Regions from separate parts of the Marinactinospora endophytica genome, predicted to be linked through region 2. Evidence: riboswitches for the same ligand, from Rfam matches in the RefSeq annotation. Region 2 holds a riboswitch; each other region holds the start of a gene.

Region 1 (10,215 bases), 140 kb from region 2:
TGGCCAGGCGTACCTGTTCGCGGACGCCGGCGTCATCGCTATAGATGAGGACGCGCATCGTGGGGGTGTGTTCGGCGGTCTCGGTGCCGCTGTTCGCCATGGGAACCGTCCTTATTGTTCGGCCACCGCGTCCGGCGTCGGCCGCCGCCGCTGGGCCATGACTTCGTTGTCCCGGCCGATCAGGCGGCGCGCGGGCGCCACACGCCCTCTCCGGCGCCCACGTGTTACCCCGCCACGGCCACTCCCACACCCGCCCTCGAACGCACGCGGTCGGGTGCACACGGCACCGAGCCTATTGCCTTGAGACGTTCGACACGACGGGAGCCCGCGAACCCGTGGGACGCCGGCCGTATCAGGACGTCCGTTCCGGCCGCATCGCCATGGGCGTTGCCGAGACCTTCCTGATACCCTCGCTGCGGACCGACGGCCCGACACGAGGCGGTCGGGGCCGCTCGACCTCCGTATCAATGGGGGTTCGGCGGGCCCCCTTCCGCCCGGATGTCCCCGCCACGTCTCGTTCCCACTGGTCACGGGGATGTCACGACGGCCCCAGGGGCGCACAGCCACCTCTGGCCTCGTGATCACGACCTATCTCACCCGATACGGGGGGTCGTGCAACACCCCTCGTCAGATGCCGCAATAATGCAGACGTGGCGACAGCAACCGCGAACCAAGAAACAGGACCGACACCAGCACATCATGGTGCGGCGAAGCGACCTGACCTGGTGAGCGTTGGCACCATCGTTTGGTTGGCCAACGAGCTCATGTTCTTTGCGGCGCTGTTCGCGATGTACTTCACCATCCGATCGGTGACCAAGGGAAACCCGGAACTGGGCGCCTGGCCCGACGTTCACCTGAACGTGCCGTGGGCCCTGTCCATCACCGTCATCCTGGTGGCCTCGAGCTTCACCGCGCAGGCCGGCGTCTGGGCCGCCGAGCGCGGTGACGTCAAGAAGCTCCGTAAGTGGTTCTTCATCACGTTCGCCATGGGCCTGATCTTCGTGCTCGGCCAGGCGTACGAGTACTACGAGCTGATCGTGCACGAGGGCCTGACCCTGCAGTCCAGTGCCTACGGTTCGATGTTCTACCTCACCACGGGCTTCCACGGGCTCCACGTGATCGGTGGTCTGATCGCGTTCCTGATCATGCTGGGACGCACGTACGCCGCGAAGCGCTTCACTCACCAGCAGGCGACCAGCGCCATCGTCGTGTCTTACTACTGGCACTTCGTTGACGTGGTCTGGATCGCTTTGTTCGCATCCATCTACTTCATCCAGTAACCCGAACGGGGAAACCGTGAAATGGATTACCGCGCGGCGACGGCATCCCCTTGCGGGGTATGTCGTCGTCATAATCGCGCTCGCCTTCTTCGGCGTGGGCTACGCCTTCGTGGCGCCCAACGCTGATCGGGCTCAGGCGCAGACCGTTGCGGCCGGCTCCGAGGAGGCCCCGGTCGACATCAGCAACGGCAAGCAGATCTTCGTCCAGAGCTGCGCCAGCTGCCACGGGCTCGACGGGAAGGGCACCGAGAACGGTCCCGACCTGACGGGCGTGGGTGCGGCCGCGGTGGACTTCCAGGTCAGCACGGGCCGTATGCCGTCCATGAACCCGGACGTGCAGATGCCCCGCCGCGACCCGGTCTACACCGAGCAGGAGATCCTCGACCTGGCCGCCTACGTCGACCAGGAGTTCGGCGGCGGCCCGGCCATCCCGGAGCAGGCCCCCGGGCTGGCTCCGCAGCGCTCGGACTTCGAGGACGAGAGCGAGTACAAGGCCGCCAAGGAGCAGTACGAGGCGGCCTACGAGCAGTACATCGCCGGTGGTGACACCGAGGCCGGCATGAAGCTGTACATGACCAACTGCGCGCACTGCCACAGCTGGTCCGGTGCCGGCGGCGCCCTGACCGACGGGCGTTGGGCCCCGGAGATCCACGAGGCGACCCCGCGCGAGATCTACGAGGCCATGATCACCGGTCCCGGTGCGATGCCGGTGTTCAACGACACCACCATCACCGAGGAAGAGAAGCAGTCCCTGATCAAGTTCGTGAAGGACCTGCAGGCCGAACCGGACGCCGGCGGCGTCTTCTCGCTCGACCGCATCGGCCAGGTCGCCGAAGGCTTCATCGGCTGGACCGTCGGCATGAGCCTGATCGTGGCGTGCGCCATCTGGATCACCGCGAAGCAGCGAGCACATGACTGATAACAACACCAACCACGACAGCGGGGCCGGTGCCGAAGGACCCGACCGGGTCATCGGCACCCCCTCGCCCGCCGGCGAATCCCTCGCCGGCGCCACGGCGACCGCCCATGAGCGGCGGCACGAGGGGCCCTACCCCGCCGTGGAGACGCACCCGCGCCCCGAGGAGATGCAGCGCAAGGGCGAGAAGCTCGCCGCGCTGTGGTTCCTCGTGGCGTTCCTCGCCGGCATCGGCTTCTTCGTCAGCTACTTCTCGTTCCCGCCGAACGCCGAGGGCGAGCCGGCGATCGCCGACCCGCAGACCGCGCAGTACGCGAACATGCTCATGGGCGGCACGATCGCCCTGGCGCTGTTCGCCATCGGCGCCGGTATGACGGTGTGGGCCCGCCGGGTGATGCCGCACTACGAGGTGTCCTCGCCCTACGACGAGCTGCCCTCCTCCCCCGAGGAGAAGGGCTCGTTCAGCGACTTCTTCATGCAGGGCGCGCATGAGAGCGGTTTCACCAAGCGTCCGCTGATGCGCCGTACCCTCCTGCTGGCCATGGTCCCGCTGGGCCTGGCCCCCATCGTGCTGCTGCGCGACACCGGGCCGCTGCCCGGTGACAAGCTGAAGCACACGATGTGGGAGGACGGCATGCGGATGGTGGTCGAGGGCACCGACCGCCTCATCCGCGCGTCCGACCTCGACGAGGTCGGCGGCATGGTCACCGCGCTGCCCGAGTCGCATGACCCCGAGCACGGGCTCAGCCTGAACGACCAGGCCAAGACCGTGGTCCTGCTCATCAAGATGGACCCGGCCGACTTCAGCGACGAGATGACCCAGCAGCAGCTCGACTGGACCCACGACGGGATCGTCGCGTACTCCAAGATCTGCACCCACGTGGGTTGCCCCGCGGCCCTCTACGAGCAGACGTCGCACCGGATCCTGTGCCCGTGCCACCAGTCGACGTTCGACGCCGCCAACGGCGCCAAGGTCGTCTTCGGGCCGGCCCACCGGGCGTTGCCGCAGCTCCCGGTTAGGGTGGACGATGAGGGGTACCTCGTCGCGGCCGGTGACTTCTCCAGCGCCGTCGGCCCGACGTTCTGGGACGCGGAGAAGGGTGACTAGCAGATGAGCACTACTCCTGCCCCCAAGGCGCTGCGCGGCCTCGGCAACTACATCGACGACCGGTTCCACCTGGCGAAGACCGGCGAGAAGAACCTGCGCAAGGTCTTCCCGAACCACTGGTCGTTCATGCTGGGCGAGATCGCGCTCTACTCGTTCATCATCCTGTTGGTGACGGGTGTCTTCCTGACGCTGTGGTTCAACCCCAGCATGGGTCACGTGGTCTACGACGGCTCCTACGAACGGCTGAGGGGCGTGGGGATGAGCGAGGCCTACGCCTCGACGCTCCACATCACCTTCGACGTCCGTGGCGGCCTGTTCATCCGCCAGGTGCACCACTGGGCCGCGCTGATCTTCGTGGCCTCGCTGGTCATCCACATGCTGCGGGTGTTCTTCACCGGCGCGTTCCGCAAGCCGCGCGAGATCAACTGGCTCATCGGTGTCGCCATCTTCACGCTGGCGATCGTCGAGGGCCTGTTCGGCTACTCGCTGCCCGACGACCTGCCCTCCGGCATGGGCGTGCGCATCTTCCAGGGCGTGCTGCTGGCCATCCCGGTCATCGGCACCTACCTGATGATGTTCATGTTCGGTGGGGAGTTCCCCGGCGAGGCCATCATCCCCCGGCTGTACACGCTGCACATCCTGGTGATCCCGGGCATCCTGCTGGCGCTGATCGTGGCGCACTTCATGATCCTGTGGCACCAGAAGCACACCCAGTACCCGGGAACCGGACGGACCGAGAAGAAGGTCGTCGGCACGCCGATGTACCCGGCGTTCGCCGTCAAGGCCGGTGGGTTCTTCTTCTTCACCTTCGCGGTCATCGCCGGGCTGGCGGCCTTCGTCCAGATCAACCCGATCCACCTGTTCGGGCCGTTCACCCCGACGTCCATCACCTCGGGCCTCCAGCCCGACTGGTACATGGGCTTCCTGGAGGGTGCGCTGCGCATCTTCCCGAACTGGTTCGACTTCACCATCGCGGGTTACGCGGTGCCGATGGGCGTCTTGCTGCCCGGCCTGGGCGGCATGGGCCTGCTCTTCGGCGGCCTGGCGGCGTGGCCGTTCATCGAGGCCTGGATCACCGGGGACAAGCGCCACCACAACGTGGCCGACCGTCCGCGCAACGCCCCGACCCGCACCGGCATCGGTGCGGCGGGTGTGACCGCCTACGGTCTGATCTGGCTGGCCGGCTCCAACGACATCCTGTCGGAGACGTTCTCCATCAGCCTGTACGCGACGACGTGGTTCTTCCGCATCGCGATCATCCTCGGCCCGATCATCGCGTTCATCGTGACCAAGCGCATCTGCCTCGGTCTGCAGCGCCGGGACCGCGAGATCCTGGAGCACGGCTACGAGAGCGGCACCATCCAGCAACTCCCCAGCGGTGAGTTCATCGAGGTGCACAAGGAGTCCTCCCCGGACACCGTGCACGTCCTCCAGAGCAAGCCGCCGGCCCGCATCGACATCGACTCCACCGACGAGAACGGGGTGGAGCCGCCGAGCGGGCGGGGGGCCAAGGGACGGCTTCGCGCGCGTCTGGCCCACTGGTACACCAAGGACAACGTCTCCTTCGAGGGCGTCCGTCCGCACAGTGGGCACCACCTCCACCACGGCGCCACCGCGTCCGAGGAGGAGTCCGTGAAGGCCCACTGAGCCCGTCTCGGTGGCCTGTGAAGGGCCCGGCCTCCCCCGCGCCACGGGGAGGCCGGGCCCTTCGGCGTTCCCGGCCGCTCTTCGCCCGCGGGGCCTGTGATACCTTGCAGCCGCCAGCCGCCCCGCACGGGGCAGGGAATCCGGTGCGAATCCGGAACTGACGCGCAGCGGTGAGGGGGACGGACGGGGCACGGGCCACTGGGACCATCCTGGGAAGGCGCTCCGGCCGGACGAACCCGAGTCCGAAGACCTGCTGGCACTCTGGTCTCCCGCCGACCGGAGGAGGATGCCCGCCGGGCCCCGCGACCGGGCCCCACGCGAAAAGGACGGCCGTGCCGACCCCCCATCGTCCCCTCGTCCCCGTCCTGCTCTCCCTCGCCCTGTGCGCCGCCACCGGATGCGGTGCCGACTCCGCGGACCCGACCACGCACGCCGCCCCGGAGTCCGCCGTGACGGTCCACAACTGCGGCCGTGACGTGGTGGTCGCCGAGCCGCCCCAGCGCGCGGTCTCGCTCAACCAGGGGTCGACCGAGATCCTGCTCTCCCTCGGCCTGGCCGACCGGATGGTGGGGACCGCCACCTGGACCGATCCCGTCGCCGAAGGGCTGGAGCAGGCCAACGCGGGCGTGCCCCGCCTGGCCGACAACGCCCCCTCGTTCGAACGGGTCCTGGACGCGGAGCCCGACTTCGTCTCCGCGTCGTTCGTCTCGACCCTGGGCGAAGGCGGCGTCGCCACCCGCGACGACTTCGAGCGGCTCGGGGTGGCGACCTACCTCTCCCCGGCCGACTGCGCCAAGTCCTCCTTCGACAGGGGCGACGGTTCCCGCGCGGAGCCGTTGACGATGCAGGACGTCTACGGTGAGGTGCGCGACCTCGCGAGGATCTTCGGAGTCCAGGAGCGCGGCGAGGAGCTGGTCGCCGACCTCTCCTCCCGTGTGGACGCCGCCACCCGTGACGTCGACGCCTCCGGCACCACCGTGCTCTTCTGGTTCGCCAACTCCGAGGCGCCCTACCTGGCGGGATGCTGTGGGGCGCCGGGCATCATCACCGAAGCCGTCGGCGCGGAGAACGCCTTCGACGACACCCACGACGAGTGGCCCCAGGTCAACTGGGAGACCATCGCCGACCGCGACCCCGACGTTCTCGTGCTCGGCGACCTGACCCGGGACAGCCAGACGGCCGAGTCCGGTGCGGCCAAGATCGACTTCCTGAAGTCCACTCCGGTCACCCGCCACATGGACGCCGTCGAGAACGACCGATTCATCCTCGTCAGCGGTGCCGCCATGAACCCGTCGATCCGCACCGTCGAGGGGATCGAACAGGTCGCCGCCGGGCTGCGCGAGCTGGGTCTGGCCGGCCCCCGACGTTCGTGAGAGGGCTTTTCGCGGCGCGCCCCCTCCTGCTGTGGCCGGCCGGCTGCGCCCTGCTGGTGGCCTCCGTCGCGGTCGCGATCACGATCGGCCCCGCGGGGATCTCCGTGGGCGAGGTCGCGGCGGTGACCGTCTCACGCCTGGGCGGAGCCGACTCGGGGCTCAGCGCGATCCGTGAGGGCATCGTGTGGGACCTGCGGCTGCCCCGCACCCTGCTCGCGGCGGTGTGCGGCGCCGGACTGGCCCTGTGCGGGGTGGTGATGCAGTCGCTGCTGCGCAACCCGCTCGCGGACCCGTTCGTCCTGGGGGTCTCCTCTGGAGCCTCCACCGGCGCGGTGCTGGTCGTCGTGCTGGGCGTGGGCGGGGGCGCGCTGTCCCTGTCCACCGGGGCGTTCCTCGGCGCGGCCTGCTCCTTCGCCCTCGTCTTGGGCCTGGGGCACCTGTCGGGGGGAACGACCGACCGCGTGGTGCTGTCCGGCGTCGCCACGATGCAGTTGTTCTCGGCGCTGACCTCTCTCGTCGTCATGTCCTCGGCCGATCCGGAACAGACCCGGGGCGTGCTGTTCTGGTTGCTGGGCTCGTTGAGCGGGGCGTCCTGGCCCGATGTGTGGCCCTGCCTGCTGGTGCTGCTCCTGGCGTTGCCGGCGTGCCTGGGACGGGCCCCCGCTTTAGACGCGCTCGTCTTCGGCCAGGACGCCGCCGGCTCGCTGGGGATCCACGTCGCCCGAACACGCCTGGCGCTGCTGGGGGTGACCGCCCTCATGACCGCGGCGCTGGTGAGCGTGGTCGGCGCGATCGGTTTCGTCGGCCTCGTCCTGCCCCACGCGGCCCGGGCGATCGTCGGCCCCGGCCACCGCCGGCTCCTGCCCGTCTCGGCGCTGGCCGGCGCGATCTTCCTCGTGTGGGCCGACACCGTGGCGCGGACCGTCCTGGACCCGCAGGAGCTTCCGGTCGGCGTGGTGACCTCGTTGATCGGTGTTCCCGCCTTCGTCCACATCCTGTACCGCGGCCGGAGGACGGCATGAGGACGCGGAGGGGGCACGGATGAGCCTGCGCGCGGAGGACGTCTCCTGGAGCGTCGGCGGCAGGATGATCGTGGCCGGCGTCAGCCTGGAGCCGGCCCCGGGACAGACGGTGGGGCTGCTCGGCCCCAACGGGTCCGGCAAGTCGACGCTGCTGCGGCTGCTGGCCGGGGTGCGCCGGACTTCATCGGGGGTGGTCCGCCTCGATGGCGCGCCCCTGGAGGAGATCGGGCGGAAAGGGGCGGCCCGCCGGATCGCCGTGGTGGAGCAGGAGGCCACCCCCCAGGTGGACCTGACCGTGGGCGACGTGGTCCGGCTGGGCCGCATCCCGCACCGCAGGGCCTGGGCTCCCCTCTCCTCGGCCGACGAGGCGGCGGTGGAGGCCGCCCTCGGTCACACGGGGTTGACGGACCAGGCGGAACAGTCCTGGCACACCCTGTCGGGAGGGGAGCGCCAGCGCGCCCACATCGCCCGCGCCCTCGCCCAGGAGCCTCGTGAGCTGCTCTTGGACGAGCCGACCAACCACCTCGACGTCCGTCACCAGCTGGAACTGCTGGACCTGATCACCCGCCTCCCGGTCACCACGGTGATCGCGCTGCACGATCTCAACCTGGCCTCGATGTTCTGCGACCACCTCGTGGTGCTGCGGGAGGGGAGGGTGGTCGCCGCCGGACCGCCGGAACGGGTGGTGACCCCCCGGTTGGTCTCCGAGGTCTACGGGGTCCGCGCGGTGGTGTCTCCCGACGGGCCGGGGGGACGGCCCTACGTCCGTTTCCTCCCGCCCACCGGGGAGGCGCGCTGAGAGGACGTGGCGGGAGCGCCACAGCGCCGGCGCCCCGCCCGGGAGGGGTCCCTGTGGCGGGCGGCGGGAGGCCGCTCAGCCGGCCTCTCCCGGCCATCGGGGCCTCGGGCCTTCCCCGGCCGTACCGGAGAGGCAGCTGAGAGATCTCAGGCCCCTGAAACGGTCCGTCCATAATTCGTCCGTCCCTCACCGCGGAAGGCCCCCGGAGCGATGCTCCGGGGGCCTTCCAAGCGGGCTCGGCCGCGTCAGTCCGTGGCGGAGGCGGCGGCCGGCTCGGCCAGCGGGGAGCCCGGCGAACCGGCCTCATCCGTCTTGTCGGACTCGCCCAGGTTGCTGTTTGCCAGCCACTCGTCCCACGAGCGTTGCCAGTAGCCCCACCCGTTGTCGACCTCGAGCTCGCGGTCGGTCCCGGTGATGGTGAGCGGGTCGCCCATCAGCGAGTTCTCGTAGAACCACTTGGCGTCCTCGGTGCTCATGTTGGTGCAGCCGTGGCTCATGTTGGCCTGGCCCAGGGAACCGTTCCACGGGGCGGCATGGGTGAACTCGCCGCTGTTGGAGAAGCGGACCGCGTACTGCACGTCGAGCTTGTAGTAGTCGGGGTGCCCCTCGGGGATGCCGACCGTCGCGGAGTCCATGACCAGGTGCTCGTACTTCTCCATGGTCAGGTGCACACCGCTGGTGGTGGTGTAGGCGCGGGTCGTGGCGTTGCCGTTGCTGATCGGGAAGTCCTTGATCTGCTCGCCGTCGCGCTCGACCACCATGCGGTGCGTGTCGTCGTCGATCTCGGTGAACTGCGCCCGGCCGACCTCGAAGTTGATCTGGGAGTTCTTGATGCCGTAGACGCCCTCGGCTGCCTGGACACCGGCCAGCCGCAGGTTCACCGTGACCTTCTGGTAGGGCTCCCAGTACTCCTTGGTGCGGAAGACCGCCATCTGGTCGCCGAACCAGTTCCACGCGCCTTCGGCCGGCTTCTCGGAGACGACCTCCATGGCGGCCTCGACCGCGGCCTTGTTCTCGACCGGAAGGTCGAAGTTGACGATGATCGGCATGCCCACGCCGACCGTGTCGCCGCTGACCGGGAAGTTCGACTGGAGTTCGAGCCGCTTGCCCTCGGTCGCGGGGAGGGTCGAGAACTCGCTGACGACCTCGGTCTTCTCACCGTCTTCACCCTCGGCGGTGGCCGTGACGGTGACGTCGCTGCCCGGTGTCAGCGTCCAGTCGCTGACCCATTCGGTCTTGTCCTCGTTGAGCGTTCCGGTGATCTCGTCGAGCGCGCTGTCGGTCGACTCCTGCTGCTCCGTGGACACCTCGGCCGTCTGCGCCTGCTCGCCGGCCGCCTGGGTGATCTTCACGTCGGTGATGGTGCCGTTGGCCGCGGTGACGGTGACCGGCAGGTTGGGTTGGACCTCGGTCGACCCGTCCTGCGGGGTGATCTCGACCTCGACCGCGCTGCCGGTGCTCTCAGAGCCGGTGGTGTCGGCCCCCGGTCCGGCTTCGCCCCCAGAGCACGCGGCCGTGAAGACGAGGGCCACACCGGCCAACCCTGCGCCCAGGCGACGAAGTGTCGGTGTGAATGCGCTGTCCTTCACGCGTGCGACCTCCAGCATCGAGCTCGACCGGATCCCGACCCGTCCGCTCGGGCTCGAATCCAAGCGAACAAGTTCCAAAAACGATGACAAGGCGGCCGTACCGGGAGATACCCCGACAGGATGTATCGGTCCGCTCGAAAAGAATACCCCGGCCGGGCAACGATCTCAGCGGATTCGTTGCCCGGCCGGGGCCACAAAAGGACATCGATACCCGGTTACAACCGGGTTCAATCCTGTTCTAGTGCTGGAACTCCTTGCGGTAGTACTCGAAGACCCAGCCGATCGAGGTGAGGATGATGGCGAAGGCGCCGATGAAGACCATCCACCAGCCGATCGCCACGCCCACCGCGGTGAACGCGACCGCCATGGCCACGAACAGCGGCCACCAGCTGTGCGGGCTGAAGAAGCCGTACTCGCCGGCGTTCTCGGCGATCTCACCGTCGAGGCGCTCCTCCGGCGGCAGGCCGTGCGCGCGCTCGCT
Region 2 (10,215 bases):
GCGTGGACCGGCTCCGCCCTCAGCGGAGCCGCTCGCCGTAGACGTGCTCGACGGCCATCGTCATGAGCACCCTGCGCTCGGACACCATCACCGACCGGTACTCCGCCCAGTCGGGGTGCTCCCCGGCCGCGCGCCGGTAGTACTCGACCAGCGCCTCGACCTCGGGGCCGTGGGGGTCGCCGCCCGGCCCGGTGAGCGTCACCGTGCCCTCGGCGGTGGCCCACGCCCACCCATCGGAGCGCGTCACCTCGATCGCGGCCCGCGGGTCGCGTCGCAGGTTGGCCGTCTTGGCGCGCCCCTCGGTCATCGACACGTAGACGGTGTCGGTCCGCGGGTCGTAGAAGGGGCTCACCGGGGAGAGCTGCGGCCGACCGTCCGACTTGATGGTCGCGAGGACGCCGAGTCGGCTCTCGGCGAGCAGCTCACGCGGGTTGAACGGCGCGTCGGTCATATCGTGATCCCCATCTCGTCGGAGGCCGTGGTCGTTCCCAAGGTACGCCGCTCTCTCGGTGCCCACCCGGCATTCCACGGTTCGCCGGCGAGACGGGCCGAGCACCGCCCCGGGCAGGCCGCCGCGGGGCCGGCCTCGGGCCTGCGGGAACGCGGACGGCCGGCGCCGTGCGGCGATGGCCGGCGGCGGTCGATGGGAGTGGAAGCCCGTCCGTAGGGCTCCGCCCCGCCCTCCCGCCGCGGGCTCGGGAGTCAGCCCCCCAGACCGGAGAACACCGGCGCGTACATCACCGTCATGCACCCGGCCATGACGGCCAGCACCACCGCGATCGCGACGACGAAGACGGCCCAGGCGAGCGGTCCCCGCCGGGGCGGCTCGGCCCGCGCGTCCTCGTCACGTCCAGCCGAAGAAGACGGAGACGACATCAGCGCACCCTCCTGTCCGGTCGCCGGGCTCCCCTGCCCACCGCTCGCCGGCAACTCTAGGCGCCGCCCGGCGGCCCCGCCGGGCTCTCGGCCGCCTTTCCCGCCACGATTCGCCAAAAAGGCGTGGCCATCGGTCCCGCCCGGGTTTCGATCCGGCAACGATCGCGGCCGCGCCTTCCCCCGCCGGGGTTCCCCGGGAGCGCCGCAGGCAGCACAGTCCAGCTACAAAAGAGTGACGATCCGCCTGCTTCCTCCCTTGATGTCTGCCCTCCAGCCCCCGTCTCGGGCTAGGATTTCAGCTCTCGCGTCCCCCGCGGAACCGGCCGCCTCCCACGTCAACGGCCCGTTCCCCGGACGTGACGCCGGAGGTCTTGTCCGCTTCCTCACCCCCAAGACGCGGCCACCGGAAACGTCACCGACGACGCGTAAGCTTCCGGTGCCCCGCGGACGGCCGGCAGGAGTGCGCCGGGCAAGTCATCCAGTTGGAACCATGGGGCGTTCACGTGCGTCCCAGGACGGAACACAACGCAGCGGGCGCGAGGGGAGCCATGAGCGACAACGGACCCTACACACAGCCACCGCAGTACCCCGGTGGTGACTCAGACTCCGGCGGACAGCCGGGCCACTACGGTGGCGGTTACGGCGGAGCCGGCCAGCAGGGCGAGCCCGGTGGCGGCCAGCCCCAGTACCCGAGCGGCCCCTACCCGTCGTCCCCCTATGGCGACAGTGGCGGCCAGCCCGCCTACCAGGGCGGCCCCTACGGCCAGCAGCCCGGCGCCCCGCAGTTCCAGCAGCCCCACGAACAGCAGATGTTCCAGGGCGGGCAGCCGCCTTATGGCCCCGGTGGCCCCGGGGGTCCCGGCATGGGGATGCCCGGTTACCCGCCGCAGCCGCCCGCCCCGCGCAAGAGCAACGCCGGGCTGTGGATCGTCATCGGCGGTGGCGCGGTCATCCTGATCCTCGTCGTCGCGGTCGTGGTGATGCTGATGCGTAACGGCTCCAGCGAACCCGCGCCCTCGGCCGGTGGCGGCGACGCCGGCACCTCGCAGGAGCAGGAGCAGCAGAGCGGCCAGGAGCAGGAGGGCGGCGACGAGGGCGGCACCACCAGCGCCGCGGGCGAGCCGCCTTACACGCTCACCGAGGACCCCTGCACGGCCATCACCGAGGAGAAGGCCGCGGAGATCGGCGCCACGGACCCGAGCAAGTACCTCAGCGACAACAACTCCTCCTGCACCTGGAGCGTCCTCGGCGAGGACGGCACCTACGGCACCCTCCAGGTCGACTACTCGGTGCCCTACGGTGCCTCCGACTCGGTCGAGGGCGCCAAGGAGGACTTCCAGTTCAACCTCGACTACGCCACCGACGAGACGAGCGACATCCTGCCGACCAAGGTGCTGGAGCAGCAGGACGTCAACCTCGGTGACGAGGCGAAGCTGATCTTCAGCGAGCAGGAGTCCTTCGGCAACCAATCCGTGGCGACCCTGCTCATCCGCGAGGACAACATGAACCTGGAGATCATCTACACGATGAGCCCGGACATCATGTCCGAGGGCGCTCCCGCGCCGTTGGAGTTCTCCGACGTCGAGGGGCTGATGCCCGAGCTCGGCAAGCAGGCCCTCAACCTCGTGGGAAGCTGACGCCGACCTGTCCCGAAGGGGCGCGTGGATCCTCCACGCGCCCCTTCGCGCGTCCGCTCCCTCTCGGGGCGGGCGCGTTGTCCGAGTGGCGCGCTAAGGCCATACTCCCAACGGGAAGCGGCCCGCTTCCCTCCGGCGCGGCCGGACCCGCCGACGGGACCGAGGAGGACGTCCGCGTGGCATGCGAGAGCCTCGCGCCCTCTCGGCGCCGCAACGCCGTCGGCTCCTCCCCTACGGCGGGGCCCGGACCGTTCCGGACGCGCCTGACAGGCGCGTCCTCCCCTCTACCCCTCGGAAAGGACCTGCCTTGATCACCGTCGTCGGCGAGGCCCTGATCGATCTCATCAGCGCCGAGAGCGGAACCTACCGTGCCGCGCCAGGTGGCGCGCCGACCAACACCGCTGTCGCGCTGGCCCGGCTCGGAACCCCGGCGTCCCTGCTGGCCCGGATCGGCTCCGACCGTTTCGGCCGCCGGCTGCGCGGCTACATCACGTCGTGTGGCGTGGACGGGCGCGACCTGGTCAGCGCCTCCGAGCCGTCCACCCTGGCCATCGCCGACATCGACGAGGCGGGACACGCCGAGTACGGCTTCTACGTGAACGGCACCGCCGACTGGCAGTGGCGTCCCGAGGAGCTGCCCGATCCCGTCGCGGACGACGTGACGGCGCTGCACGTCGGCTCGCTGGCGCTGGCCCTGGCCCCCGGCTCGGCGGTGCTGGAGAAGTGGATCGCCCGGCAGCGCGAGCGGGTGACCGTGAGCTATGACCCCAACATCCGCCCCGCCCTCGCCGGTGACCCCGCGACCGAGCGTGAGCGGGTGGAGCGCCAGATCGCGCTGGCCGACATCGTCAAGGCCAGCGACGAGGACGTCAGGTGGCTGTACCCGGGACGTTCCGTCGAAGAGACGGCCCGCTTCTGGGCGGGGCTGGGGCCCCGTCTGGTGTTCGTGACACGGGGCGGGGAGGGCACCGTCGCGCTGCGCGGCGGGGCCGACCCGCTCCTGTTGGTGCGCACACCGCCCGCGGTGAAGGTGGCCGACACCGTGGGCGCGGGGGACGCCTTCGCCGCGGGGGTCTTGGACGCGCTCGACCGCAACGGCGTCCTGGGCGCCGCCGGGCGGGACCGGCTGGCCTCGTTGGACGCACAGGCGCTCGCGGCGTGCCTGGACCACGCCCACTGGGTCTCGGGACGGGTGTGCGAGCGCGTGGGCGCCGATCCGGGTCCCCTCGACCCGCCGCAGGTCCGTTTCCCCGCCACCGCCTGAGCCCGTCGTCTCCCGGGCCGGGCGCCCCCGTCGGGGAGACCACGACGGCGGGGGACGGCGCGGGCGGGGCCCGCTCCGGGTCGAACGGGCTGTGCTCCACGCGGCCGGGGCCGGTTCCCGGCCGCGACGGGCGCGGCGCCGAAGCACCGGACGGCCAAGGGTGGACGTCCTCGGCCGTGCCCGGGACGTCGACGGGACGGCCGGCTCCACAGGCCCGGGACGGTGACGCCGGCCGCGCGAGGACGCGCCGCGCCCCGCCCCCTCATGGGCGGCGGACCCGGCCGTGCGGCCGGGTCCGCCGGGGCACGGGGCGGGGCCTTCCCGGAGAAGGCCCCGCCCGGCTCACCCGGCCAGCTCGGCCCGGATCCTGCGGGCCGCCTCGACCATGGCGCGCAACGCCGGCTCGACCTCGGCGTAGCCGCGTGTCTTCAGCCCGCAGTCGGGGTTGACCCACAGCCGTTCCGGCTCGGTGTGCTCCAGCGCCGCGCGCAGCGCCTGCTCGATCTCCGCCACCGTCGGGACGCGCGGGGAGTGGATGTCATAGACCCCCGGACCGATCCCCCGGTCGAACCCCGCGCCGGCGAGGTCGGCCGCCGGGGACGCCTGGGAACGGGCCGCCTCGATGCTGGTCACGTCCGCGTCCAAGGCGTCGATCACCGGGGCGATCGCGCTGAACTCCGAGTAGCACATGTGCGAGTGAATACGGGTGCCGGCGGTGGCCCCCGAGGTGGCCAACCGGAACGCCCCCACCGCCCAGGCGGTGTAGGCGGCGTGGTCGCGTCCGCGCAGCGGCAGCAGCTCCCGCAGCGCCGCCTCGTCGACCTGGATGTGGCGGATCCCGGCACGCTCCAGGTCGGAGATCTCGTCACGGAGGGCCAGGGCGACCTGGCGGGCGGTCTCGGCGAGCGGCTGGTCGGTGCGCACGAACGACCAGGCCAGCATGGTGACCGGCCCGGTGAGCATCCCCTTGACCGGCCGGTCCGTGCGGGACTGGGCGTAGGTGGTCCACTCCACGGTCATCGGGGTGGGCCGGGCGACGTCGCCGTAGAGGATCGGCGGGCGGACACAGCGCGAACCGTAGGACTGCACCCACCCGTGGTCGGTGACGGCGAAACCGTCGAGCCGCTCGGCGAAGTACTGCACCATGTCGTTGCGTTCGGGTTCGCCGTGGACGAGGACGTCCAGGCCGATGTCCTCCTGGAGGGCGATGACGCGGTCGATCTCGGCGCGCATCTCCCGCTCGTACTCCTGCGTCGTGATCCGTCCCGCCCGGTGGGCGGCGCGCGCCGCCCGGATCTCACCTGTCTGCGGGAAGGAGCCGATCGTCGTCGTGGGCAGAGGAGGCAGCGGGGCCCGGGCGCGCTCGCGCTGCCGGTAGGAGGGGCGGGCCGGAGCCTGCCCGAGCGCCTCCAGCCTGGCCCGCACCCGCTGGTCGGTGAAGGCCCGCGGGGCGCGCTCGCTCGACCGCTGCCGGGCCCCGGCCAGCTGCTCCTCGACGTCCTCCGCTCCGGCGAGGGCGCGGCCCAGCAGGACCACCTCGTCGAGCTTCTGCCGGGCGAAGGCCAACCGGTCGCGCACCGACGGGTCCAGGCCGGTCTCGACCTCCAGGTCGTAGGGGACGTGCAGGAGAGGGCAGGAGGTCCCCACCACGACCTCCCCCGCCAGGCCCAGCAGGGAGGCCAGCGTCGACAGGGCCGCCGGGATGTCGGCGCGCCAGACGTTGCGTCCGTCCACGACCCCGGCGACCAGGCTCTTTGCGCCCAGGCCGCCGACCTTGGACACGTCCTCGGCGTTGCCGCGCACCAGGTCCAGGGCGACCCCCTCGATGGGGGTCCGCTTGAGCGTCTCCAGCGCGCCCTCGCCGGCCGGCCCGTGGTAGACCGCGACGAGGATCCTCGGCCGTTGCGCCACCCCGCCCAGGCGCTCGTAGGCGTCCCCCAGTTCGCGCAGAACCTCCTGGCCGGCGTCGGTGGCCAGGATCGGTTCGTCGAGCTGGACCCACCCCGCACCCGCGGAGGCGAGCTCACCGAGCAGTTCGGCATAGCAGTCGAGCAGCCCGTCGAGCAGCTCCAGGGGCCGCCATCCCCGCGGGGCGTCAGGGGAGCCCTCGGACAGCAGGAGGAGGGTCAGCGGGCCGAGCAGCACCGGACGGGTCTCATAGCCGAGCCCACGCGCCTGGACGTACTCCGACAGGGGCTTACGCCCGGCCAGGCGCGGCCGGGTGGCCGGCGACAGCTCCGGCACCAGGTGGTGGTAGTTGGTGTCGAACCACTTCGTCATCCGCAACGGCGCCGCCTCATCGCAGCCCCGGGCCATGGCGAAGTAGCGCCGCAGCTCGGCGGAGCGGTCGTCGTCCCCCTCGGCGATCCGGGCGAAACGCGGCGCCACCAGGTCGAACATGACCGCGGTGTCGAGCACGTGGTCGTAGTAGGAGAAGGTGTTGGACGGAATGTGCTCGACGCCCGCCTCGCGCAGCGTCCGCCAGGTGGCGCCGCGCAGCCTGGCGGCCACGGTGTCGAGTTCGGCCGCGTCGATGTCCGCGGCCCAGTAGGACTCCAGGGCGCGCTTGAGCTCGCGCCGCGGCCCGATGCGGGGGTAGCCGAGAACGGTCGTCGTCATCGGGCACCCGCCCCGACGGACACGTTCAGGTCCTCGCGCATGGTCTTCTCTCCCTCGTCGAAGCCGTCGTCCTTCGGCCACGAGGGTGCGCGAACGCGCGGGCGGGGCCCACGCGGCCACCGTCCGTCGTCGTCCGGCCCTCCCTCGGGGCCTCGGACAGCCGTGGTCGCGGCGCGACCACGGGCGGTGGCAGGTCTTCGGACTCGCGGGCACGGCGTGACGCGGCGCGTCACGTCTCCTACTGGCCGTCGCTTCCCCGACGCCGTGGCGTCCAGTGCTCGAAAAACGGCGTTCGTTCCCACATACCGCTGCGGGGCAGTCCCGGATTCGCACCGGGTTCCCTCTTGCGACACGCACGACCCGAGGCCGCGCGTGAACCGACCGCACCGGGAGTATAGGCCGTCCCCTGCAGACCGCCTCGACCGCGGAGGCGGTGGGCCGATCGGCCGTGTCCGCTTGTGGCCGACACGTGATCGAGATGGCATTTTCGGCCCCCGCCCCGCCTCGCCTCCGCGAACCGGCATGTCAGAGGCTGTTTCAAGCACCGAACACCTGAAAGCGGACCCGATGCGGTCGTGTTATTACTCGATTGGGTGAGACGCCACGGCCTCGGTGGTTCTAGCCTCATCAGGGGGACCGTGTCCATATCGACATAGAAGATAGGGAACCGTCCCACCCCACCCGTGCGACAAAGCAAGTCGAACCTCTTCGACTGTGAAAGACCATCCTTCCGTTGAAAGTCCCTGGTGAATCCATGCCCTCCAGCACCTCCCGCACCTTCCGAGGCACCGCCCGGCGCGGAGGCGCCCGCCTCGTGCGTGGCGTCGCCGCGGCCAGCGCGGCCGTCCTGTTGGCCGGAGCGTGCTCGTCCGGAAGCGAGGCCGAACACGCCTCCGGAACCCAGGAGGACCCTCGCGAGCCCGCGACCGGGGAGCCCGGTGAACTGACCGTCGTCGACCCGGCGCTGGTCGTCGACCTCGGTGAGGAGAAGAGCAGCGAGGATGACGGGGTCGCCGTCGAGGTCGCCTACCCGACCGTCCCCAACGCCGCCCCGTTGACCGAGCACCTCGCCGCGGCCACCGCGCAGGAGGTCGACGACTTCCGGGCCGCCAACCCCGGAGCCAAGAGCATCGGCATCGACTGGGGGGTGACCGTGGCCGGCGACGACGTCGTCGGCATCCGGCTCGTCCAAGACGAGGAGGACTCCGAGGGGCCGCGCACCCTCTACTCCACCCACTGGTACGACGCCGCCAACGGACGTCCGGCCTACTCCACCCAGCTGATCGCCGGCCAGGAGGAACTCGACGCCCTCAACGACATCGTCCAGGAGAACCTCTCCGCCTCCGACGACGTCGACGTCTCCGCGCTCCACCCGATCCTGCGCCTGTACGACTCGATGGGGTTCAACGCCGACGGCGACCTGGTCGTGGAGTTCGACGAAGGTCAGGTCGCGCCCCCCGAAGACGGCCGCGTGTTCACCGTGGTCCGCAAGGACGACGTCGAACCGCTGCTGTCGGACTTCGGCCGGCGCGCGCAGGCCGCCGCCACCGTCGTCACCCCCGACTTCCGGATCGAGCGGCCGGCCCCCTCCCCCTCCGCCGACCCCGCCCCGAGCGCGGTGCCCGGCGTACTGCCCGCCCGCGACGACTCGGTGGACTGCTCGGCACCCGACTCCAAGTGTGTCGCGCTGACCTTCGACGACGGCCCCGGGGAGCGGACCCCCGAGCTGCTCGACGCGCTCGCCGAACACGACGCGCGGGCCACGTTCTTCCTCACCGGCGGCCCGGTCCGCGAACACCCCACCACCGTGCGCCGCCAATACGCCGAGGGGCACGAGGTGGCCAACCACACCGTGACCCACCCCGACCTGACCACGGTGTCGTCGGGGAAGGTGACCTCCGAGCTCGCCACCGTCAACGCCCTGATCCGGCGTGAGACCGGCTACGACGTCGACCTCATGCGTCCCCCCTACGGCGCGACGAACGACTCCGTCGCGGAGGTGAGCAAGGAGCTGGGGCTGGCCGAGATCATCTGGAGCGTCGACACCAACGACTGGAAGGACCGCAACGCCGACATCGTCGCCAAGCGCGCGGTCGAGAACGTCCAGCCCGGTTCGATCATCCTCATGCACGACATCCACTCCACGACGGTCGACGCGGTTCCCGAGATCCTGAAGCGGCTGGAGGAACAGGGGTACACGATGGTGACGGTCTCGCAGCTCCTCGGTGACACCGAGGCCGGCAAGTCCTACTTCGACGGCCACCCCGAGCCCGAGGAGCAGGAGGAGGCCCCCGATCCCAGCGCGTCACCGGACGCCTGACCCCCGCGCCCGAAGATGTGGCATGGATGACCCCGCGTGGGGGCGGTCCCGGATACGGAGCTGCCCCCATTCGCGCGTAAGGTGGTCGCTCGTGGGTGCGAGTAGTGACGTTGACGGCTGGAACCTGGGGCCGCCGCGGAAGGCCCTCGTGATGATGGGGGTCGCCGGGACCGGTACGAGGACCGTGGCGAGACTGCTCGCCCGCCATCTGACCGCCTCCTACATCGACGTCCGTGACATGGCCCCCGACCATCGGGAGCCCTTCCCGGGCCCGCTGTCCCGTTGGCTGTCGGAACGCCGCCGCGACGGCGTGTTCGCCGTCGCCACCTGTCCCGCGCTGACCCGCCGGCACCGTGACCTGCTGCGCTCGGGCGACCCGGGACTGTACTTCATCCACCTCTCCGCAGGCCGTGACCTGCTCGTGCGCCGCGTACGCCGACTGCGCGACGCCACGGCGGCCGCCCTGTTGGAGGCACAACTGGCCGAGCTGGAACCGCTGCACGACGACGAGGAGGGCGTGGTCATCGACGCCACCGCCACCCCCGCCGAACTGGTGCAGCGCATCCTCGCGGTGGTCTCCGCGCTCGTCCCCGCCCCCGAACATCCCGACCGACCAATGGTGACCTGAACAATGGGACGCTTAGCCGACCTCCTAGTGGGAACACGCCGGGTGAAGGCCGGAAGCGACGTGGACAACGCCGCCCACCGCAACGAGGCCCCCGACTGTCGAAGGGACGGGCCGATGTCCGCCGCACTTGCCCGTGACTATGCCTGGCTCCAAGAGACCCAGCCCGACCTCGCCGAGGCCTACTGCCTGTCCTACGTCAAGGGCGTGGGCAAGGCCGAGGCCCTGTGCCGGCTCGGCGCCGACGAGCGCCGGCTGCGCTCACTGCCCATCGCCGAGGCCGTGGAGGCCGGCCTGTGCTGCGAGGGCGCTCCCCCGATGACCGCGCACGCCCTCCAGGTGAACGGGTGGACCCTGCTGGTGGAGCCCACCGGGTGCCGCGCCACCCGGCCCGAGCGCTACCGGGCCCTGTCGGCCGGGACCGAACTCGTGTCGGTACGGGTCGTCATGGAGCACCGCTACGAGTTCCGCTGGGTCGCCGACGGCGTGCTGCGGACCTTCTTCGACGTCCGCTTCCCTGATGCGCGCAAGGGGACCGAGCCCGACGCCCTGCTGGCGGAGATGACCGCGGTGGGGATCGACACCGACGCGGAGGCGGTGCACCCCGATCCGGGCGCCGCGGCGTTGGCACTGGCCGAACGTGTCACCGGTGTGCGGGTCCGCCCCAGCCACTTCGCGGGGCCGCTGCTCGGCGCGGAGCTGGAGGGGTACGCGCCGCTCACCGCCCGCTGACCCCCGAGGAGACCCAACGGGCCGGTGCGCCACCCCGCGAAGGGTGGCGCACCGGCCCGTCTCCCGTCGTGGGAGGCCGATCTCAGCGGGCCGGCGCGCGGTCGCGGACCGCGAGGTCGACGTCGACCCCGACCGCGTCGGC
Region 3 (10,215 bases), on a different contig from region 2:
TTCCGTGTCCCGCCGCTCCGATCCGGTAGGGGCCGTGGAAGCCCTGCTGCGGGCCGGAGGGCACGCCCTGGGGACCGGAGGGCACGCCCTGGGGGCCGGAGGGCACGCCCTGGGGACCGGTGGGGAGGACGTGGGAGGGCGACGGGGAAGGGCCCTGTGGGCCGGAGGGCGGACCCGCCCACGCCGGGTCGCGCGGGTGCGAAGGACGCCCGCCCGGCGGGGTGGGCGTGGTCGGGGGAGCCGGGTCGGGCGGCAGCGCGGCGGTGGCCTGCCGGGACAGGTCCTCGGTGACGGTGGCGCCCTCGCGTCCGTCCGATGGGGTGGTGGTCGGGCCCTCGGTTTCCTCTGGCGCCGGTCGCGCGGTGGAGGGCGGCGTCCAGGAGCGCACCACGGTCTGGTCGATAACGGACTCGCTCGGATCCTCCTGGCCGACCAGGCGGTTGAGCAGCTGCTGGGCGGTCGGCCGGCGGGACGGGTCCTTGTCCAGGGCGTGGGACACCAGGTCACGAAGGGTGGGATCGAGTCCTTCGAGGTTGGGGGCCATGGAGACGATCTGTTGGAGGACGGCCGGGACGGTCGGCGCCTCGAACGGGGCTCTGCCCGTGCCGGCGAACACGACCAGGCACCCCCAGGAGAAGATGTCGGAGGCCGGCGAGATCTCCCGCCCCTCGATGAGTTCGGGGGCCAGGTAGGCCGGGGTGCCCATGAGCTGGCTGGAGCGGGTCACCGCGCCGTCGTCGTCCATGGCCCGCGCGATCCCGAAGTCGATCACCTTCGGTCCGACCGACGACAGCAGCACGTTGGCCGGCTTGAGGTCGCGGTGGATGACGCCGGCCCGGTGGATCGCCGAGAGCGCGGCGGCCACCCCCATCGCGAGGCTGTCGAGGGTGCCGCCCTGCATGGGGCCCTCGGCGGCGATCGCCTGGGCGAGGTTGGGGCCGGCGACGTACTCGGACACGATGAACAGCGGGTCACCGTCGAGGCGGGCGTCCAGCACGGCGGCGGTCGAGAAGCGGGCGACCCTGCGGGCGGATTCGACCTCCCGGGCGAAGCGTCGGCGGAAGTCCTCGTCGTCGCTCAGGTCGGGATGGATGAGCTTCACCGCGACGAGGCGCTCCGCGCTGTCGCGGGCGAGGTAGACGGTGCCCATGCCGCCACGGCCCAGCCGGCCGAGGATGCGGTACTCCCCGAGCTCGGTGGGATCGCCGGTGCGGAGGGGCCTGGCGCGCTCGTGCCCGTTTGACGTCACAGTGCTGAGTTCCTTTGTGGATCGCGTGATTCGCGCCTCATAGCGTACAGAGATCCCCGTCAGGGGAGGCCGGGAGCGGACCCGGCTCGGGAGGGCGGGCGTGGGACCCGTTCAGAAGTGAACCACGATCGGCTGTGGCGCCGCGAGCGCTCGGGGATGTCCGTGGAGGCGACGGTGTCGATCCGGTCACGGGGGGTGGGAGACGTTCCCCGGCGGACCCCCCTTCGCTATCATTAGAACACTTGTTCGAACGAGGAGTCCGTTCCTCCTCGCGGACGGTTCCGCGCACGCCTGGGCGTGCCTGCCGGATGGTGGAGGGGGCTGCATGGGCCGCGGCTACGGGGCGCTGGTCACGGTGTGGGAGCGTGAGGAACGCCCGGTGCGTTTCCAGTGGCAGGGGCGGATCCACGTCGTCCATCGGATCCTGGACCACTGGGTGACCCAGGCGGCGGCGGTGTCCGACGGCGGGGAGGGCGCCCTGCGGCTCCACGTCTGGAGGGTCAGCGCCGGTCCCGACCACGCCACCGGCGTCTACGAACTGCGCCACGACCCCGCCAACCGCGAATGGCGGCTGATCCGGCCGGGCGGGTGAGCGGGACGCGCCCCGCTCAGCCCGCGCCGGCCCCGTCCCGGCGGCGGGCGGTCCGGCGCGCCAGTTCGGCGAGCAGCCGTTCCTCCGCCTGCGGTCCGGCGCCCACGCGTGGCAGCCGCCACAGGAACACTCCGCCCAGGAGCCACCAGGCCCCCACGATCCCCCACTCGTAGGGCCAGGTCAGCGCGGCCGGCATGCCCGGCAGATACAGCGTCGCCAGCCCCAGGCTCAGCACCAGCGCCAGGGCGCCCACCAGGTTCCCGGCCGGCGCGCGAAACGGCCTGGGCATCCCCGGCTCGCGCCGGCGCAGCACCAGGAACGACAGCGCCACCACCACGTAGGCCACCACGATGTTGACACCACCCGCGTTGACCAGCCACGACAGCATCCGGTCGCCGAACAGCGGGGCGAGCACCGACAGCCCGCCGATGAACAACAGCGCGTTCGACGGGGTCCGGTAGCGAGGGTGCAACCGGGCGAACCAGCGTGGCAGCATCCCCGACGACGCCATCGCGTACAACAGCCGGCTCGCGCCGATGAGGAAGGCGTTCCAACTGGTCAGGATGCCGGCGATGCCGCCGAGGACGAGGACGGTGCCCATGGCCGGGCTGTCCCACAGCGCGGCCATCCCCTCCGCCGACGCCAGACGCGCCCCCGCCAGCTCCTCGCGCGGCAGCGCCGCGCCGACCGCCAGCATGACCAGGACGTACCACGCCGTCGCGCACCCCACCGAGACCAGGAGCAGCCGCCCCACCTGACGGTAGGGGACCCGGATCTCCTCCGCCGACTGGGGGATCACGTCGAAACCGACGAACAGGAACGGCGTCGCCACGAGGACCGCGACCAGGCCGGAGACACCCCCGTCGAACAGCGGCCGCATGTTCGCCGCCGAACCGCCCACCAGGGTCCCCGTCGCCAGGGCCACGCCCACGGCGAGCAGGAACAGCACCGCGACCGCCTGGAACACCCCCGCGGGGCGGATGCCCACGTAGTTGACGGCGGTGATGACGAGCGCCGCCACCACCCCCACCGCCGCCCACGAGGCGTACACGTCGTAGCCGGCGACCGTCCACATGTGGCCGACCCGCATGTCGGGGAAGAGGTAGAGGACGGTCTCGGGAAGCGCCACCGCCTCGAAGGCCACCACCGTCACATAGCCCAGCACGATGCCCCACGAGGCGACGAAACCGCCGTGGGCGCCCAGGCCGCGCAGCGCGTAGTTGTGCTCGCCGCCGGCGCGCGGCATCGCCGAGACGAGTTCGGCGTAGGTGAGCCCGACGAGGGCCACGACCGTACCGCCGATGACGAACGCCAGCGCCGCGCCCAGGCTGCCCGCCCCGGTGAGGAACTCGCCGGTCAACACGACCCAGCCGAACCCGATCATCGCGCCGAAGGCGAGCGCGAGAACGTCACCGCGTCCCAGGACCCGGGCGAAACCGTCGTTGCCGTGGTCGCTCACATGCCCTCCCGATCGCGTGGGCCGGGGAACAGCATCACCCCCGGAACGGGAAAAGGGAAGGGGGCGCCGACGGCGGCGAGGCGCTGTCCGCGGGGACGGGGCGTGGGTCAGCCTTCGGCCGCCATGTCGAAGAAGTCCGCCTCCAGCCGCACGGCCCTCCGGAACACGGCGCGGACGTGTTCGCGCCCCTCATCGGGCAGGGCGGGGCCGATCCGGTCGAGTTCGCCGCGCAGGAACCCCACCCACGCCCGGAAGTCCGGTCCCTCGTGGAGGTCGATCCACTCGCGCAGCACGAAGTCGGCGGGCGGTTCGCCGGCGCGGCTCGCCCATCCCAGGTAGCTCCACTCCACGACGCACAGGACGGCGAGGATCGACGGGTAGTCCTGACTGGAACGGGCCTGGTCCATGAGGGCGAGGAAATCCGCCGTCGCCGGCTCGGGGCGCGCCGAGGCGCGTTCGCCGGGGGTGACGCCCAGGGCGTCCAGGGCCCGGTCGAAGTAGGACGCCTCCTCCTCGGCCGCGGTCTGGCCGAGGAAGCGGGCGAAGGTGAGCCGGCCGGGGAAGGTGTCGGCGCAGGCGACCGCCGCGCCGAGCAGGGCCGTCCAACGGTCCAGGAAGAGGAGGTCTTGGAGGAGGTAGCGGCGCATCCGCTCCCGCGCGGCCGTGCCGTCGAGGATGGCGGTGGCGAACGGATGGCCGGTCACGGCCGACCAGTCCGGTTCGCTCGACTCCCGCAGCCACGCGCTGAACCGGGGGTCGGGCGCCTGGGCGCTCCAGGTGTCGAACGGGACGGCGTTCACGGATCCTCCTCGGGGCGCTGGGAGGGGCCGGTGTCCGGCCCCTCCCCGGGGCTACCCGCGTGGCGATGGCGCAACCTCGGCGGCCGGCTCAGTCGCCTCCGCCTCCGCCACCCCCACCGTCACCACCGGAGCCGCCGTCGCCTCCCCAGCTCCAGCTCCAGGAGGAGGCGCCGTCGGAGCCGCCGTCCTGCGCGGAGGAATCGGAATCGCGGGAGCGGCGTGGAGCGCCGCCTGAGCCGCGCCGCTTCTTCTTCTCGTCGTCCTGGTCCTTCTTGCGCCACCACACCTGGAGTTCGGGGGAGAGCACGGGCACCGCCTCGGGTCGGGGGGTCGAAAGGGTCGATAAACGGCCAAAGGGAAGATACCCCCATATTCCAACCGCCACTCCCGGTGAAACGTCGAACGGTCGTTCCCGGCCGCGCCGCGCCCCGACCGTCGGGAAGGCGCGGGGTCGTTAACGTGGCCGGCATGACACAACGACTGGTCGAGGCCGTGGACGAGACGGTGGCCGCCTTCTGGGCGATCGGGGGAGAGGAGCGCACGGTCAACGGCGCCCACTGGACGCGCAACCTGAAGGCCCCCGCGGTGGAGTACTGCAATACCGTGGGCGGTCTGGTCGGCGACGATCCCCACCGGTTGCGCGACCTGCTCGGCCAGGCCCGCGCCTGGACGGCGTCGCCGGCCATGCGGGTCCACGTCGGAGCCACCACCCCCACCGCGACGGAGGCGGCGCTCCTGCTGGCGGGGTGCGAACTCGTCGAGACCCTGCTGGAGCTGGTCGTCACCGGCCCGCTCGTCGGACCCACACCCGCGGGCGCGGGCGTCGACATCCTCCCCGTGGAGGACGACGCGGGATGGGAACGGCTGGCGGAACTGTTCCGGCTCGACCACGAAGAGGAGGACGCAGGGGAGGGCCGCCCGCCGCGCCCGGCCGAGGAGACCGCCCAGGCCGTCCTCGCCCGCAGGGCCAAGACGCCCGCGGTGCGCTACTGGCTGGCCGTCGAAGAGGGCAGGCCGTGCGGGTTCTTCTCCTCCTGGCCGCGCCGGGGCGAGATGGCCAAGGTCGAGGACCTGTTCGTGCGTCCGGAGCACCGGGGCAGGGGAGTGGCGACCCGCCTGCTGCACCACGCGGTCGCCGACGCCCGCTCCCAGGGGGCCGGCCCGGTCCTCATCCGCGCCGCCCACGACGACCGGCCGAAGCACCTCTACGCCCGGATGGGGTTTCGCCCGGTCGCGGTGACGCGCTACTACGCCTTCGACGGCGGCGACTGATCCGCGGAGGACGCCTGTGAGGGCGTGTGCGATCCTGGGAGCGGCGTCGGCCGGTGGCTCCTCCGTGAGCCATCGGCGTGCAGGAACCCGGTGCGAATCCGGGGCGGTCCCGCCACTGTGACCAGGGAGCAGGCCCGCATACTCCGCCACTGCCGGACCTCACCGGTGGGAAGGCGCGGGCGAGCGAGGATCTGGGAGCCAGGACACTGCCAGGCGCCACGACCCACCCCTCACGGGCGTTGAGGGTGTGCGCGGGATGTCCGCGCGCCGTCCACGCCCGGCGCACCCCCGGGCGTGGACTCCCGGGAAGGAAGGACCCGTGTGAGCACTGCTGCTCGCTATCCCTTCAGCGCGATCGTCGGCATGGCCGACCTCAAGCTCGCGCTCCTCGTCAACGCGGTCTCCCCAGCGGTCGGCGGTGTGCTGGTACGCGGGGAGAAGGGCACCGCCAAGTCAACGGTGGTACGCGCGCTCGCCTCGCTGCTGCCCGATGTCGAGGTGGTCGCGGGGTGCCGTTTCTCCTGCGACCCCGCCGCCCCCGACCCCGACTGCCCTGACGGGCCGCACCCCGGTGCCGCGGCCCACCAGGCCCAGACCCGTCCGACCCGCCTGGTGGAGCTCCCCGTCGGGGCCAGCGAGGACCGGCTGGCCGGCTCCCTCGACATCGAACGCGCGCTCACCGAGGGGGTCACCGCGTTCGAGCCCGGCCTGCTCGCCGCCGCCCACCGTGGCGTGCTCTACGTCGACGAGGTGAACCTGCTCCACGACCACCTCGTCGACCTCCTGCTCGACGCGGCCGCGATGGGGACCTCCCACGTCGAACGTGAGGGGGTGTCGGTCCGCCACGCCGCGCGGTTCCTGCTGGTGGGGACCATGAACCCCGAGGAGGGTGAGCTGCGGCCACAGCTCCTCGACCGGTTCGGACTCACCGTCGAGGTGGCCGCCACCCGGGAGCCGGCCGAGCGCGCCGAGGTGGTGCGCCGCCGGCTCGCCTTCGACGCCGACCCGGCGGGGTTCGCCGCCGCCTACGCCGATGAGGAGGCGCGTCTGGCCGCGCACATCCGGGCCGCTCGGCGGCGTCTGCCCCGGGTCGTCCTCACCGACGCGGCGCTGCGGCAGATCACGGCCGTGTGCGCGGCCTTCGACGTGGACGGGTTGCGCGCCGACCTGGTCACCGCGCGCGCGGCGATGGCGCTGGCCGCCTGGAGGGACCACCCGGAGGTCACCTCCGACGACGTCCGCGACGCCGCCCGCCTGGCGCTGCCGCACCGGCGTCGGCGCGACCCCTTCGACGCCCCCGGCCTCGACGAGGACCGTCTGGACGAGGCGCTCGAACAGGCCGGGGCCGACGACCCCTCCGACCCGGGGGACGGCCCCGAGGGGCCGGACGGGCCGGACGGGCCCGGCGGGGGCGGCGGGGGCGGCCCCGCCCCGCGGCCAGGGGATCCCGACGCCGCGCCGCCCGCGGCCTCCGGACCCGAACGGCCGCAGACCACCCCCGAGGACACCCCTCAGGAGGGCGGCCCCGGCGGCTCCGGCGAGACCGCAGCCGATCCCGGCGAGACCTACCGGCCGCGGTTGCTCAGCGTTCCCGGGCTGGGAAGCGGCGCTCCCGGCCGCCGCTCCCGCGCCGAGACGCCCTCTGGCCGCACCTCGGGGGCGCGGCTGCCCCGCGGACGGATCGGGGCACTGCACCTGCCGGCGACCCTGCGCGCCGCGGCTCCGCGGCAACGCGACCGCGGGCGCAGTACCGGAGGTCTCGTCCTGGCCCGCAGCGACCTGCGCGAGGCGGTGCGTGAGGGCCGGGAGGGCAACCTCGTCCTGTTCTGCGTCGACGCCAGCGGCTCCATGGCCGCGCGTCAGCGCATGCGCGCCGTCAAGGGGGCCGTGCTGAGCCTGCTGCTCGACGCCTACCAGCGGCGCGACAAGGTCGGACTGGTCACCTTCCGCGGCCGTGAGGCGGAGGTGGCCCTCCCGCCCACCTCATCGGTCGAGGCCGGCGCGCGCCGGTTGCGGGAACTGCGCACGGGCGGGCGGACCCCCCTGGCCGCGGGCCTGACGCGCTCCGCCGAGCTGTTGCGGGTGGAACGGCTGCGCGATCCGCGCCGTCGCCCCCTGCTGGTGGTCGTCACCGACGGCAGGGCCACCCACGGCGGAACCGACGCGGTGCTGCGCGCCGGGGCGCGGATCAGGTCCACGGGGGTCGAGACGGTCGTCGTGGACTGCGAGGACGGTCCGGTGCGTCTGGGCGGGGCGGCGCGGCTGGCCGCCGTCACGGGCGGCAGCGCGGTCCGGCTGGCGGAACTGGGCGCGGACGCGCTGAGCGGACTGGTGCGGCACGCCCGCCGCGCCGCCTGAGAAGCATCGACGAGGAGACGACACAGCCATGCCCCAAGGCAAACCCACCCACGTCCCCGACGACGGGCTCACCACCCGCCAGCGCCGTAACCGGCCGCTGCTGATCGTCCACACCGGCCCGGGCAAGGGCAAGTCCACCGCCGCCTTCGGCCTGGCCACCCGCGGATGGGCGCAGGGCTGGGACATCGGGGTGTTCCAGTTCGTGAAGTCCGCGAAGTGGCGGATCGGCGAGGAGAAGGCGTTGCGCGTCCTGGGCGAGTCCGGCGTCGGTGGCCGTGTCGCCTGGAACAAGATGGGCGAGGGATGGTCGTGGATCCAGCGCCCCGGGACCGAGGCCGACCACGCCGCCGACGCGGCCGAGGGCTGGGAGCAGATCAAACGTGACCTCGCCGCCCAGACCTACCGGCTCTACGTGCTCGACGAGTTCACCTACCCCATGAAATGGGGGTGGGTCGACGTCGACGACGTCGTGGCGACCCTGCGCGACCGGCCCGGGAGCCAGCACGTGGTCATCACCGGCCGCGACGCCGATCCCCGCCTGCTGGAGGCGGCCGACCTGGTCACCGAGATGACCAAGGTCAAACACCCGATGGACGTGGGCCAGAAGGGCCAGCGCGGCATCGAGTGGTGACGCCGGCGCGCCCGCCCCGCCGGGCGCGCCACCCCGTCAGGCCGCGAGGTCGGAGGGGATGAGGCTGTAGACGGCGAGGTCGGCGCGGCCCACGTGCAACACCATCGCGTTGCGTTCGACGCCCTCGAAGACGAAACCGGCCTTCTCGGCCACCCGGCGTGACGGGAGGTTGCCGGTCGCGGCCTTCAACTCCACCCGTTCGAAGCGCTGGTCGCGCAGCGTCCAGTGGGCGACCGCCGTGACGGCCTCGGGCGCGTACCCCCGTCCCCGCGCCCACGGCCCCAGCCAGTAGCCGACCTCGGTGGTGCGCGCCGCCCACAACGTGCGCAGCAGACCGAACGCCCCCAGGAAGGCGCCGGTCGCCGTCTCCACGGCGGCCCACTGCTGCCCGTCCCCGCAGATCCTGCTCTGTGGCGCCTGCACCCGGCACCACTCCTCGGCGTCGGCCCGGGTGTACTCCCGGCCGGGTGCCGGAAGGGGCAGCCACCTTCGGGTCAGCGGGTCGGTCATGCCCCGCAGGACCCCGTCGACGTCGCCCTCGGTGAACGCGCGCAGGGTCAGCCGCTCGGTCTGGAGGATCACGCTCGGCATGACCTGGTGCGGGGTGGTCATGGTCTGGGCCTTCCGGTTCGCAGGCGGGCGGCGCGCAGGAAGCGGGTCGCGCACTCGGGCGCGCCGGCCCAGTGCAGGTGGAGGTAGGAGGCGATCAGCGCGGCGTTCGCGAAACCGTCGCCGCCGCCGTTCTCCCACCGCCAGGCCGGGACCGCTCCGTGGGAGGGGGAGAGCGCGGTGCGGTGGAACTCGTGTCCGCGCACCCGTGTCCCGCCGGCGGCGACCACCGAGTCGCGCGCGGCGACCGCGGTGCGGTACCCCAGCGTCAGCCGCTCGGTCATGTGGGCGTCGGCGGGAACGACACCGCACATCGGCGCGCCGTCCAGGCTGCGCGCGAGATAGAGCAGTCCCGCGCACTCGGCCACGATCGGCGCGCCCGCGCGGGCCAGGGCGGCGACGCGGCGCCGCAACGGGGCGTTCGCCGACAGCGTGGCGGCGTGCACCTCGGGGAAACCGCCGCCCACGACGATCGCGTCGCTGCCCTCGGGCAGCGCCTCGTCCCGTAACGGGTCGAAGGGGACGACCTCGGCGCCGCCCGCCTCCAGCAGCTCGGTGTTCTCGGTGTAGGAGAAGGTGAAGGCGGCCCCACCGGCCACCGCCACGTGCGCCCGGGCCGGAAGGGCGTGCCCGGCCCGGGCCAGCTCCGCCGCGGGATCCCACGGCGGCGCGCTCAGCGGCGCCGCGGTCTGGGCCAGCGCGACGATCGCCGCCAGGTCGCATGAGGAGGCGACCAGCGCGGCGAGCGCGGCGACCCCCTCGCGCGCCTGCGGGGCCCTCTCGGCGGCGGGGACCAGGCCGAGGTGGCGCGAGGGCGCGGCCACGGCGTCGCTGCGCCGGATCGCGCCGAGGACGGGCACGCCGCAGCCCGCCAACGCCCGGCGCACCAGGGCCTCGTGCCGCTGCGAGCCGACCCGGTTGAGGATGACACCGCCGACGCGGACCCGCGGATCATAGGTGCGAAACCCGTGCACCAGCGCGGCGACCGACCTGCTGGTGCGCGCGGCGTCGACGACGAGGATGACGGGCGCGCCGAGCAGGGCGGCGACATGGGCCGTGGAGGCGTAGTCGCCCGGGCCGGGGAAGTCGTCCGGTTCCACCGCGCCGTCGAAGAGCCCCATGACCCCCTCGACCACGGCGATGTCGGCTCCGGCGCTGCCGTGGCGGAACAGCGGGACGATCCGCTCCTCGCCGCACAGCACCGGATCGAGGTTGCGCGGTGGCCGTCCCGTGGCCAGCGCGTGG

The links. Region 2 has a riboswitch for cobalamin ahead of metE (5-methyltetrahydropteroyltriglutamate--homocysteine S-methyltransferase). Riboswitches for the same ligand answer to the same signal wherever they lie in the genome.
Region 1: another riboswitch for cobalamin. It lies ahead of ACYVHU_RS02270 (ABC transporter substrate-binding protein); the one in region 2 lies ahead of metE (5-methyltetrahydropteroyltriglutamate--homocysteine S-methyltransferase).
Region 3: another riboswitch for cobalamin. It lies ahead of ACYVHU_RS24705 (magnesium chelatase subunit D family protein); the one in region 2 lies ahead of metE (5-methyltetrahydropteroyltriglutamate--homocysteine S-methyltransferase).

Annotation. Positions count from the first base shown of each region.
Region 1 covers NZ_BAAGVM010000001.1:508,343-518,557, reverse strand. The annotation lists gene ACYVHU_RS02295 (DNA-binding transcriptional response regulator) at 1-100, opposite strand, end outside; gene ctaE (aa3-type cytochrome oxidase subunit III) at 651-1,280, shown strand; gene qcrC (cytochrome bc1 complex diheme cytochrome c subunit) at 1,297-2,199, shown strand; gene qcrA (cytochrome bc1 complex Rieske iron-sulfur subunit) at 2,192-3,304, shown strand; gene qcrB (cytochrome bc1 complex cytochrome b subunit) at 3,308-4,951, shown strand; cobalamin riboswitch at 5,049-5,223, shown strand; gene ACYVHU_RS02270 (ABC transporter substrate-binding protein) at 5,317-6,324, shown strand; gene ACYVHU_RS02265 (FecCD family ABC transporter permease) at 6,321-7,346, shown strand; gene ACYVHU_RS02260 (ABC transporter ATP-binding protein) at 7,366-8,145, shown strand; gene ACYVHU_RS02255 (L,D-transpeptidase) at 8,391-9,734, opposite strand; gene ACYVHU_RS02250 (cytochrome c oxidase subunit 4) at 9,973-10,215, opposite strand, start outside.
Region 2 covers NZ_BAAGVM010000001.1:364,537-374,751, reverse strand. The annotation lists gene ACYVHU_RS01660 (PPOX class F420-dependent oxidoreductase) at 20-451, opposite strand; gene ACYVHU_RS01655 (hypothetical protein) at 703-876, opposite strand; gene ACYVHU_RS01650 (hypothetical protein) at 1,425-2,513, shown strand; gene ACYVHU_RS01645 (carbohydrate kinase family protein) at 2,821-3,777, shown strand; gene metE (5-methyltetrahydropteroyltriglutamate--homocysteine S-methyltransferase) at 4,120-6,396, opposite strand; cobalamin riboswitch at 6,568-6,794, opposite strand; gene ACYVHU_RS01635 (polysaccharide deacetylase family protein) at 7,151-8,716, shown strand; gene ACYVHU_RS01630 (hypothetical protein) at 8,808-9,344, shown strand; gene ACYVHU_RS01625 (DUF6461 domain-containing protein) at 9,387-10,073, shown strand; gene ACYVHU_RS01620 (quinone-dependent dihydroorotate dehydrogenase) at 10,156-10,215, opposite strand, start outside.
Region 3 covers NZ_BAAGVM010000017.1:53,861-64,075, reverse strand. The annotation lists gene ACYVHU_RS24735 (serine/threonine-protein kinase) at 1-1,249, opposite strand, end outside; gene ACYVHU_RS24730 (DUF6504 family protein) at 1,575-1,841, shown strand; gene ACYVHU_RS24725 (APC family permease) at 1,858-3,300, opposite strand; gene ACYVHU_RS24720 (TenA family protein) at 3,408-4,100, opposite strand; gene ACYVHU_RS24715 (hypothetical protein) at 4,189-4,407, opposite strand; gene ACYVHU_RS24710 (GNAT family N-acetyltransferase) at 4,569-5,372, shown strand; cobalamin riboswitch at 5,453-5,581, shown strand; gene ACYVHU_RS24705 (magnesium chelatase subunit D family protein) at 5,694-7,730, shown strand; gene cobO (cob(I)yrinic acid a,c-diamide adenosyltransferase) at 7,759-8,361, shown strand; gene ACYVHU_RS24695 (GNAT family N-acetyltransferase) at 8,398-8,973, opposite strand; gene ACYVHU_RS24690 (cobyrinic acid a,c-diamide synthase CobB) at 8,970-10,215, opposite strand, start outside.